Regions from separate parts of the Paenibacillus sp. FSL M8-0228 genome, predicted to be linked through region 1. Evidence: riboswitches for the same ligand, from Rfam matches in the RefSeq annotation. Region 1 holds a riboswitch; the other holds the start of a gene.
The links. Region 1 has a riboswitch for thiamine pyrophosphate ahead of tenA (thiaminase II). Riboswitches for the same ligand answer to the same signal wherever they lie in the genome.
Positions count from the first base shown of each region.

Region 2: it holds a riboswitch for thiamine pyrophosphate, as region 1 does, so the genes downstream of both, thiC (phosphomethylpyrimidine synthase ThiC) here and tenA (thiaminase II) in region 1, are expected to answer to the same signal.

Region 1 is NZ_JBBOXA010000001.1:4,493,135-4,497,561, reverse strand. Features, by position in the region: gene thiE (thiamine phosphate synthase) at 1-156, opposite strand, end outside; gene thiD (bifunctional hydroxymethylpyrimidine kinase/phosphomethylpyrimidine kinase) at 153-983, opposite strand; gene thiM (hydroxyethylthiazole kinase) at 980-1,825, opposite strand; gene tenA (thiaminase II) at 1,897-2,586, opposite strand; TPP riboswitch at 2,723-2,825, opposite strand; gene MKY98_RS20225 (AEC family transporter) at 3,004-3,957, opposite strand; gene MKY98_RS20220 (NAD-dependent malic enzyme) at 4,031-4,427, opposite strand, start outside.
Region 2 is NZ_JBBOXA010000001.1:875,047-879,473, forward strand. Features, by position in the region: gene MKY98_RS03985 (alpha/beta hydrolase) at 22-1,059, opposite strand; gene MKY98_RS03990 (IclR family transcriptional regulator) at 1,360-2,103, shown strand; TPP riboswitch at 2,259-2,371, shown strand; gene thiC (phosphomethylpyrimidine synthase ThiC) at 2,559-4,403, shown strand.

The sequences.
Region 1 (4,427 bases):
GCCATGGCCTTTTTCCCGGAACTGGACCATGGTTGCCCCGCCAGCCAGAGCCTCCTGCACGACCCAGCCTGGTTCCGCTAGGCAATTCACGCTTCCAAGCACCAGGTACATCTGTAGCTGGCGGCGCACCACCTCTGACAACATTCTGCCGCTCATAGAAGCATCTCCTGACGACGACGGAAGGCCCAATGATTGGTGGGCCCATGTCCCTGTCCAAGCTGCAAAGATTCCTCAATCGCCGCCTGGATGAAGGCTTTGCCATTCGAGATAGCCTCCGGTACAGACATCCCTTTCCCTAATTCCGCGGTAATCGCTGCCGAGAAGGTGCACCCAGTTCCGTGTGTATGGACAGTCCGTACTCGCTTGCCGCTCAGCTCTGTAAAGGCGGTTCCGTCAAAGAGCAGGTCAACAATCTGTTCGCTGCTCTCGCTCTCGTCAGCGTGGCCACCCTTGATCACAACGAATTCTGATCCCATACTGCTAATATGTCTTGCAGCCTCGCGGCGATCCTCCATCGTACGGATGCTGATCCCTGTCAGGGCTTCCGCCTCCGGGATATTCGGTGTAACGACCAGGGCCAAGGGGAGCAGTTCGTCCTTCAAAGCCTGCACCGCTTCCAATTGCAGCAGTTCAGCGCCCCCCTTCGCAATCATCACGGGATCGACGACGACCTTTTTCCAGCCGAACTTTCGGATCTGCTCACTCACAAGACGGATGATACCCGCATTAAACAGCATGCCAGTCTTCAGGGCATCCACTCCAAGGTCTAATCCTACAGCTTCGATCTGTTCCGCTGTTGCTTCCTGTGGCAGCGGATATACGCCGTGGACCCCTAAGGTGTTCTGTACAGTAATGGCCGTAATAGCTGACATGCCGTATACGCCAAGCTCTTGAAAGGTTTTGAGATCGGCTTGAATTCCGGCCCCGCCGCCACTGTCTGAGCCGGCAATCGTCAGTGCTCTGGGTACACGAGTGTCTGTCATCGCGCACCACCTGCTGTAGTTGTTCCAGCTTCACGGATCGTGACATGCCCCTCTAGCGAACCAGTATGTAGTTTGGCGAGCTCGTCGAGAAAGGCAATCTGGAAGCTGCCTGGCCCTAGCTCTGCGGTACGTGCTGCGGCTCGGGAAGCTGCTGCACTGTAAAATGCCAAGCCTGCTGTACCTGCGAGCAGCAGGTTGGGTTCAACAGCTGCAAAGGCACCTAACACAGAGGTCAGCAGGCAGCCTGCTCCGGTTACCTTCGTGAGCAGTACGTCTCCGCCGCTTATCATTCGTGCTTCGGCCCCATCGGTGATGACGTCTTCTTTTCCAGTGATGACAACCATTGTATTGAGCACTCGAGCAGCCCGAATTGCCAGATCGACATGGCCGCTGTCAGCACTGTCACCAGCATCTACGCCTTTAATCTCACGCGCTTCTCCAACAAGATGCGCGACTTCGGCCGCGTTGCCTCGTACCAAGGAGATTTTGACTTCATTCAGGATTCGCAGTGCAGACTCGGTTCTAAAGCTCGTTGCTCCCGCACCGACCGGATCTAGCAGGACTGGAACACCGTGTGCATTTGCTGATTGTCCAGCAATGATCATGGCATCCACCAGTTCGCGGTTCAGCGTACCGATGTTTAATACGACGGCTCCCGCTATTTTTGCCATGTCTGCTACTTCCTCGGGTGCATAGGCCATCACTGGGGAGGCACCCAATGCATACAGGCCGTTGGCGGTAAAGTTGGTGACTACCACATTGGTGATATTGTGAACGAGGGGTTTGCTATTTTGTACCTTCGTTAGGAGATCCGAATAACTTTTTTCCCATGTACTCATCATGATTATCCTCTCTATAGTTGGTGGTTTAACAGGACATTAACCGTACTTCACTCATCGAATTGACAGGCTGACTATTCCAAGACCGCTGCCTGCATCTGGACCGGCCATTCTTCCTGCTTATAAGCCATGTCCCAGAACTTATATTCCAGCTGGCAGCTCAGTATAAAATGCTCAATCATCCGCTCCCGCTCAGCAGCCGTTGCCCCTTCCGCCCAAGCATCTACACGTTCTCGGAACTTGAGTGTTGTATCATCAAGCTGGTCTCCATAAAAGCCAATCCATTCATAGAACGGATGGGACTTATCCGGCTTTACTTCATCTAGCAGCCTGCGGCCAATCTCGGCATACGTCCACATACATGGCAGCAGCACAGCCAAGATCTCGCCCAGGTTGCCCTCATGCGCAACCGTCAGCATGTGCCGGATATAGTGATGAGCCGACGGAGCGAGCGGATATCCCTGCAATTCTTCATAGGTCACCCCTGCGACAGCACAGAAATTTTGATGCGGATGAACCTCGCTGTGGAGAATAAAAGAGATTTGTTCATTAAATACATCCATGTCCTCCCGATTCGTGCATTTGGAGATTGCGATGCCGTATATCCGCATGTAGGCGTTCAAATATTCAAAGTCCTGTTTTACATAGTGAATCAGCTGTCCCCTTGTCAAACTTCCTTCAGCAATACCTCTCACAAAGGGATGCTCAAAAATCGCTTGAAAAATGCCGTCCGCCTGCCGACGGAGTTCTTGTGTAAAACTCAATTTCGCCACCTCCATAAAATTGAAGAGCAAGAAGTCCTGTAAGAATATAATTCCGGAACAACGCTAAAAAGCCGCCCCAGAAAAATGGAGCGGCTTCAACAATAGGCCCAATACGCAAAAAACGCTTGAAACCTTATATACGAAGGCTCCACTTTCCTACGCTAGTACGAACTAGATCAGGTTCAAAGGGTCCAAGATACGTTCTTGTCTCAGCCATAGCGGCTCCCCTAGTGGACTTCTATTCTTTTGACTATTACTGTACATACGTTCATACGCTATGTCAAACATGTCTATCTGGTCAAGGGCCAAACGACAGAGCTGAAGTTCGCTTCCGAGAGGGAAAAAGGCGCTGGAGAAGATCAGTTCCGTATACACGAAGGAATTCGCGGCAGGCTCCAATGTCTAAATAATCAGCATTTATACCAATAGAGAAATCAGTACTGGGAGTGTAACGAGCGATATGACAGCACTGATGACAAAGGAGGAGGCTGTTTCTGATTCCAGGCTTTCAAAACGGGTGGCGATCATAGCAGCGACTGCTGAACCCGGGAAGGAAACGAGCAGAACTGCCTTCACAGTATCTGCAGACGACAGACCGCACAGGTAGGCGATCAGCAGCATTAATAAAGGCTGTACAATTGTTTTTAACAGTGCGATGGCAAAGGCACTTACACTAAAACTAATGTTGCGTACGCCAATGGTCACTCCGACAGCGAATAAAGCGGCCCCGGACGTAATGTCTCCGATTTGATTCAACGATTTGTTCAACAAATCCGGTGAATGGAAGCCGAACAAGGTCAAAATTACACCAATCAGTGGAACCAGCGCCAGCGGTTCTTTTAATCCATGAAGAATGGAGTCCCAGATTAACCTTCCGAGGTGACCGTTCCGTTCTTTGCCTGAATTCCTGCTGGCTACGGTAGCTATAATGGTAGCCGCCGGGTCAAGGACGGCATTGACTACGATCCCGGTAAGCGCAATCGGAATGGCGACAGCAGCGGAACCGTAGATGGCTCCAAGCACAGGAATGCCCATAAAAGCAAAGGTCGGCTGTGCCGAGTTCAAAGCAAACATGGCGGCATCCTTGACCGACTGCTTCCCCGCAAAGCGGGACAGTAGAAGGAGAACGGTAAAAAAGCCGACAATGCCAATGAACAGGGCCAGCAGGAATGGCCATTGCTCGATGAGCGCTTTCCTGTCCGTTGTCGTAATACCGATGAATAGATGCGCAGGTAGTGCAAATTTGGTAACGAGCGCATTTAGGGTCTTGGAGGAAGAGGCATCAAAGCTTTTGTAATGCCCCGCTAACCACCCTAAAATAATAACGAAAAAAATCGGCACCAAAATGTACAAGATATGTCCGACACTCATAGATTGATTCTCCTTGCTTGAACTGACGTATTCTGCCTGTCTGAACAAGGCAATCCCTTTCCTAAATGGAGCATTAGTGAGGGTGATGAATTACACTTTCCACTGCTTTGACCTTGACATATTCGGGTTTCCACATTGCATCCCGTATAGCTTGTTCAACATTTGAAATGTGTGCCTGAGCTACCTGATCCTGAATCGCTGCTTTCGCTACCGCAACCGCAACAACGTACGAAACATCACGTAATTTTTGGATATGAGGGAGCAACGCACCGCCAGGCTTATTCGAATCTACGCCATTGGCAACGGCATCTGCTGCGGCTGTAAACATCGCAGGGGTAATCCTTTTGGCTTTAACCACAATCGCACCCAGACCCAGTCCCGGGAACACAAAGGCATTGTTCGCCTGTCCAATTTCAAATTTCGTACCGTTATAAGTGACGGGGTCAAAGGGGCTTCCGGTAGCAATTAAT
Region 2 (4,427 bases), 3.6 Mb from region 1:
GTTTTTTTGAAAAATAATTCTTTACTTTGTAGTCGTTTGTTTGTGGGCATCAGCGATCGTTTTCTTGTCCTCCAGCTCCTGTACACTGCTTAGAAACGTCGATACCCGCCGTAGATATTCACGGGGATGCTCTCTGAAAATAAGCTCATGTATTCCGTTTTTGACAATCCATACACTGGAAAGTGGGTTGGTTTGATTGGCAGCGAGCTTTTCCGCAATAGGATAAGGAGCCTTTTCATCCTGTGTACCATGCACAAACATGATCGGGAACGGATAGTTTTCCTTTTTAACCTCCTGATATGGAATCTGATGCAAGCTGGTGCCGTTCAAGACTGGAAACAGCAACTCCAGAATTTCCAAAGACGGATGTCTTGGCAGGTTAATTTGATTGTGAATGTTATGGTACAGCGTATCCGGCTCCAACAGGAAAGTGCTGTCCAAAATCATTGCGTCCACATCCTTGGTTTGCAAGCCCGCCTGAAGAGCGGTTCCTGCCCCCATGGAGAAGCCCCATACGATAATCTCCGACGAGCCGCGTTGCTTCGCAAGCTGGATCGCTCCGAGAAGCTGCTGGGATTCCGCTTTGCCTCCGGTTGCGACTGATTTGCTGTTTTGTGACGCGAATCCATAATCGAACATGACCACATTAAAGTTCAAACTGTGGGCATAATGCGCCAGATCATACATGGGAATCCAGCTTTCTTCGCGGTTAGCTCCATAACCATGGCTGAAAATAATCGTTTTCCGCGATTGATCCGCCGGGATATACCAGCCTTGTACCATGCGGCTACCATCCTTGGCAGGGAAGCTGACTTCCTCATAAGGCATGTTTTTGGCCTGCATCGGATTAGAGTACAGCGGCGCGACGGTAGGATTCGTAAGTACCCATGCGATGTAAGCATGCAAGGCAATAAAACAAAACAACAGAAAAAAAACGACCGACAGCAGCAGAGCAATCACAACGTGCTTGAACCGCAGCAGACGGGGATTAAAGAGTGGGGTGGACGGCTCCTGAACAGCGGTCTGTAGCTGAGAGTTGCGCTGGGATGTAGAAATCATGTAAGAGCCTCCTTATATAAAATTGATCTTCGTTTCAATAGAATTTAGGTATAATTCCACTTGAAAATGATAGTGTATATCCGTATAGATACCTATTATCGTATGATGGGGGTTATCCAAAGTCAACGCCTGAACCGGAAAAGTAAAAATGATGCAAAGAATTGTCGATGTTTGTTCTCGTTCTGTAATATGGTTGTCACAAAAACATCGGTTTACAGTAGCCGCGACTATTCTATATAATTTATGTAACCATGTTTCATAGTGTGAAACGAATATGGATACAAGAGGAGCGGTTCACGAATGGAAGACCGTAAATTAACCGTTCGCGCTGTAGAGCGTGCACTTGATATATTGCTGTGTTTTACCGCAGATTCGGATCTTGGCCTAACGGAGATTGCCTCCAAAATTGGTCTACATAAAAGCACGGTTCATCGGCTGCTGACTACGTTGGAGGATCGGGGCTTTGTCGTTCGGAATGCCGAAACGGAAAAATATCGACTTGGCTTCCGCATTTGGGAGCTATCCACACATTTGTCCCAAAGTGACGAGCCGGCGGTGTTGTTACAGCCTGCAATGGAAGGACTGCGTGACCGTCTGGGCGAAACGGTCAGCTTGTACTTACGGGACGGCAGCATGCGTATTCGCATACAAGCCGTGCAGAGCAATCAGGCGATCCGCAGGGTTGCGCCTGTGGGTGCGCGTATGCCGCTGGCTGTAGGAGCCTCCAGTAAGGTGCTGGCTGCCTTTATGCCGCCGCAGGAGCTGGAAGCCCTGCTAAGCGGGAATGAATGGCCGCCCTCGGTAGACGCGGAGGTCTATAAAGCCCAGCTGCAGGACATTCGCGAGAAGGGCTATGCGACCAGCTATGAAGAACGGGAGCCAGGGGCCGCTGCTGTGGCAGCACCAATTGTGAACCGGAAGGGACAGGTCACTGCGGCTTTATCTGTATCCGGTCCGGTCAGTCGGCTTGCACCCGAGACGCTACATGACTTTGCTCCGATTTTGATCGAAGCGGCGAAGGAAATGGGGCTTATGCTTCCGTAACAAGAATGAATGCAGTTGAAGCAAGCAAAGTGATTTGGTGAGGAGCGTCTTCTTGCTAAATGGAACCTAGAAGGGTTGCCAAAGCCATAAATTTGAAGTAGTCTGATAAGGATGGCGGGATGTCTGTTATGTCCGCCTCATGTGAATAGAAGTATCGCAGTTACTGGGGGAGCCTGTAATGCCGGGCTGAGATGGAATCGTGTAAGATTCCGGACCCTTTGCACCTGATCTGGATCATACCAGCGTAGGGAAGTAATCGGCCATTGAAATGTATACGCAGCTGCTGTCTACGGTGACGCATTGGAATAGGATTATTCCACATGTGCACGGTCTGGATAGCTGCCTCGTTAGATTAGCCGGTTCCCTCGGGAACCGGCTTTTTTGCATAGATCAGCGCCACCCTGGGAATGGTTCCGGATCGGTGTGTCATTTCATCGAAACAGGAGGAATGGACAATGAAGCCGACAGAAGTAGAAGGAACAAAAGGAACAGAATTTAAATCAGCAGAAGTAAGGTTGGCAGGAACAAGGGAAGTTGGGGTAGAGAAGACAAACGGGGAGCAAGCCAGTGGGGTAACGCCCTTTCCAGGGAGCCGTAAGGTATATATTCAAGGCTCGCGGCCGGACATTGCCGTCCCAGAGCGGGAAATTGCTCTTCATCCTACACATACGCCGCAGGGCACGGAGCATCATGAGCCATTGCGTGTGTACGATACGAGCGGTCCCATGACTGACGAAGCCTATCAGGTCGATATCCGTCAGGGCCTGCCTCCATTACGGCGAGCTTGGGCACTGGAACGGGGCGATGTGGAGGCTTACGAGGGACGCGCCGTCAAACCGGAGGATAATGGACTGAAACCTGGCTCCAAACGGGAGACAGTTGAATTTCCCGGCGTGACCAACCGTCCGCTTCGTGCTTCGCAAGGTCGTACAGTGACGCAAATGCATTATGCACGGCAAGGGATCATTACGCCCGAAATGGAATTTGCGGCGATCCGCGAAGGGGTGGAGCCTGAGTTTGTACGGCAGGAATTGGCGGCTGGACGAGCCATTTTGCCTTCGAATATCAATCACCCGGAAAGTGAGCCGATGGTCATTGGGCGTCATTTTCACGTGAAGATCAATGCGAACATTGGTAATTCTGCGGTTACCTCCTCGATTGAGGAGGAAGTGGAGAAAATGACCTGGGCTGTGCGTTGGGGCTCGGATACAGTTATGGACCTATCCACAGGCCGTAATATCCATACCACACGTGAATGGATCATTCGGAATTCTCCTGTACCGATTGGAACTGTGCCGCTGTATCAGGCACTTGAAAAGGTGAACGGCGAAGCAGAAGCGCTGACGTGGGAGTTGTATCGCGATACGCTGATCGAGCAGGCGGAGCAGGGAGTGGACTATTTTACAATTCATGCGGGTGTATTGCTGCGGTATATACCGATGACGGCGAATAGAATGACGGGAATTGTGTCCCGTGGCGGGTCGATCATGGCAGCCTGGTGCCTTGCGCACCATCAGGAGAATTTTTTGTATACACATTTTGAAGAAATCTGCGAAATTATGAAAGCCTATGATGTGGCCTTTTCTCTCGGGGATGGTCTACGTCCAGGTAGTATCTATGATGCGAATGATGAAGCACAGTTTGCAGAGCTGGAAACGTTGGGCGAGCTAACGCAAATCGCATGGAAGCATGATGTTCAGGTCATGATTGAGGGGCCGGGACATGTCCCTATGCATAAAATCAAAGAGAATGTGGATTTGCAAATGGAGATTTGTAAGGAAGCTCCTTTCTATACCTTGGGACCGCTCACGACGGATATTGCCCCCGGATATGATCATATTACCTCAGCCATCGGGGCGGCGATGATCGGTTGGTTCGGGACGTCCATGCTGTGCTATGTTACGCCTAAGGAGCATTTGGGTCTTCCGAATAAGGATGATGTCCGTGAGGGTGTCATTACCTACAAAATTGCGGCACATGCTGCCGATCTGGCGAAGGGCCATCCACGGGCGCAGCAGCGGGATGATGCTTTGTCCAAGGCACGCTTTGAGTTCCGCTGGCGGGATCAGTTCAATCTGTCGCTTGATCCCGAGCGGGCCTTGTCCTACCATGATGAAACGCTACCAGCAGAGGGAGCCAAGGAAGCACATTTTTGCTCGATGTGCGGCCCCAAATTTTGTAGTATGCGCATCACGCAGGACATTCGCGCCTATGCAGCGGATAAGGGGCTGAACACCGAAGAAGCAGTGGCCGCTGGGATGCGTGAGAAGGCAGAGCAGTATCGGGATGGCGGTCAGTAAAACGAATGTGTGAGTTTAGGAACG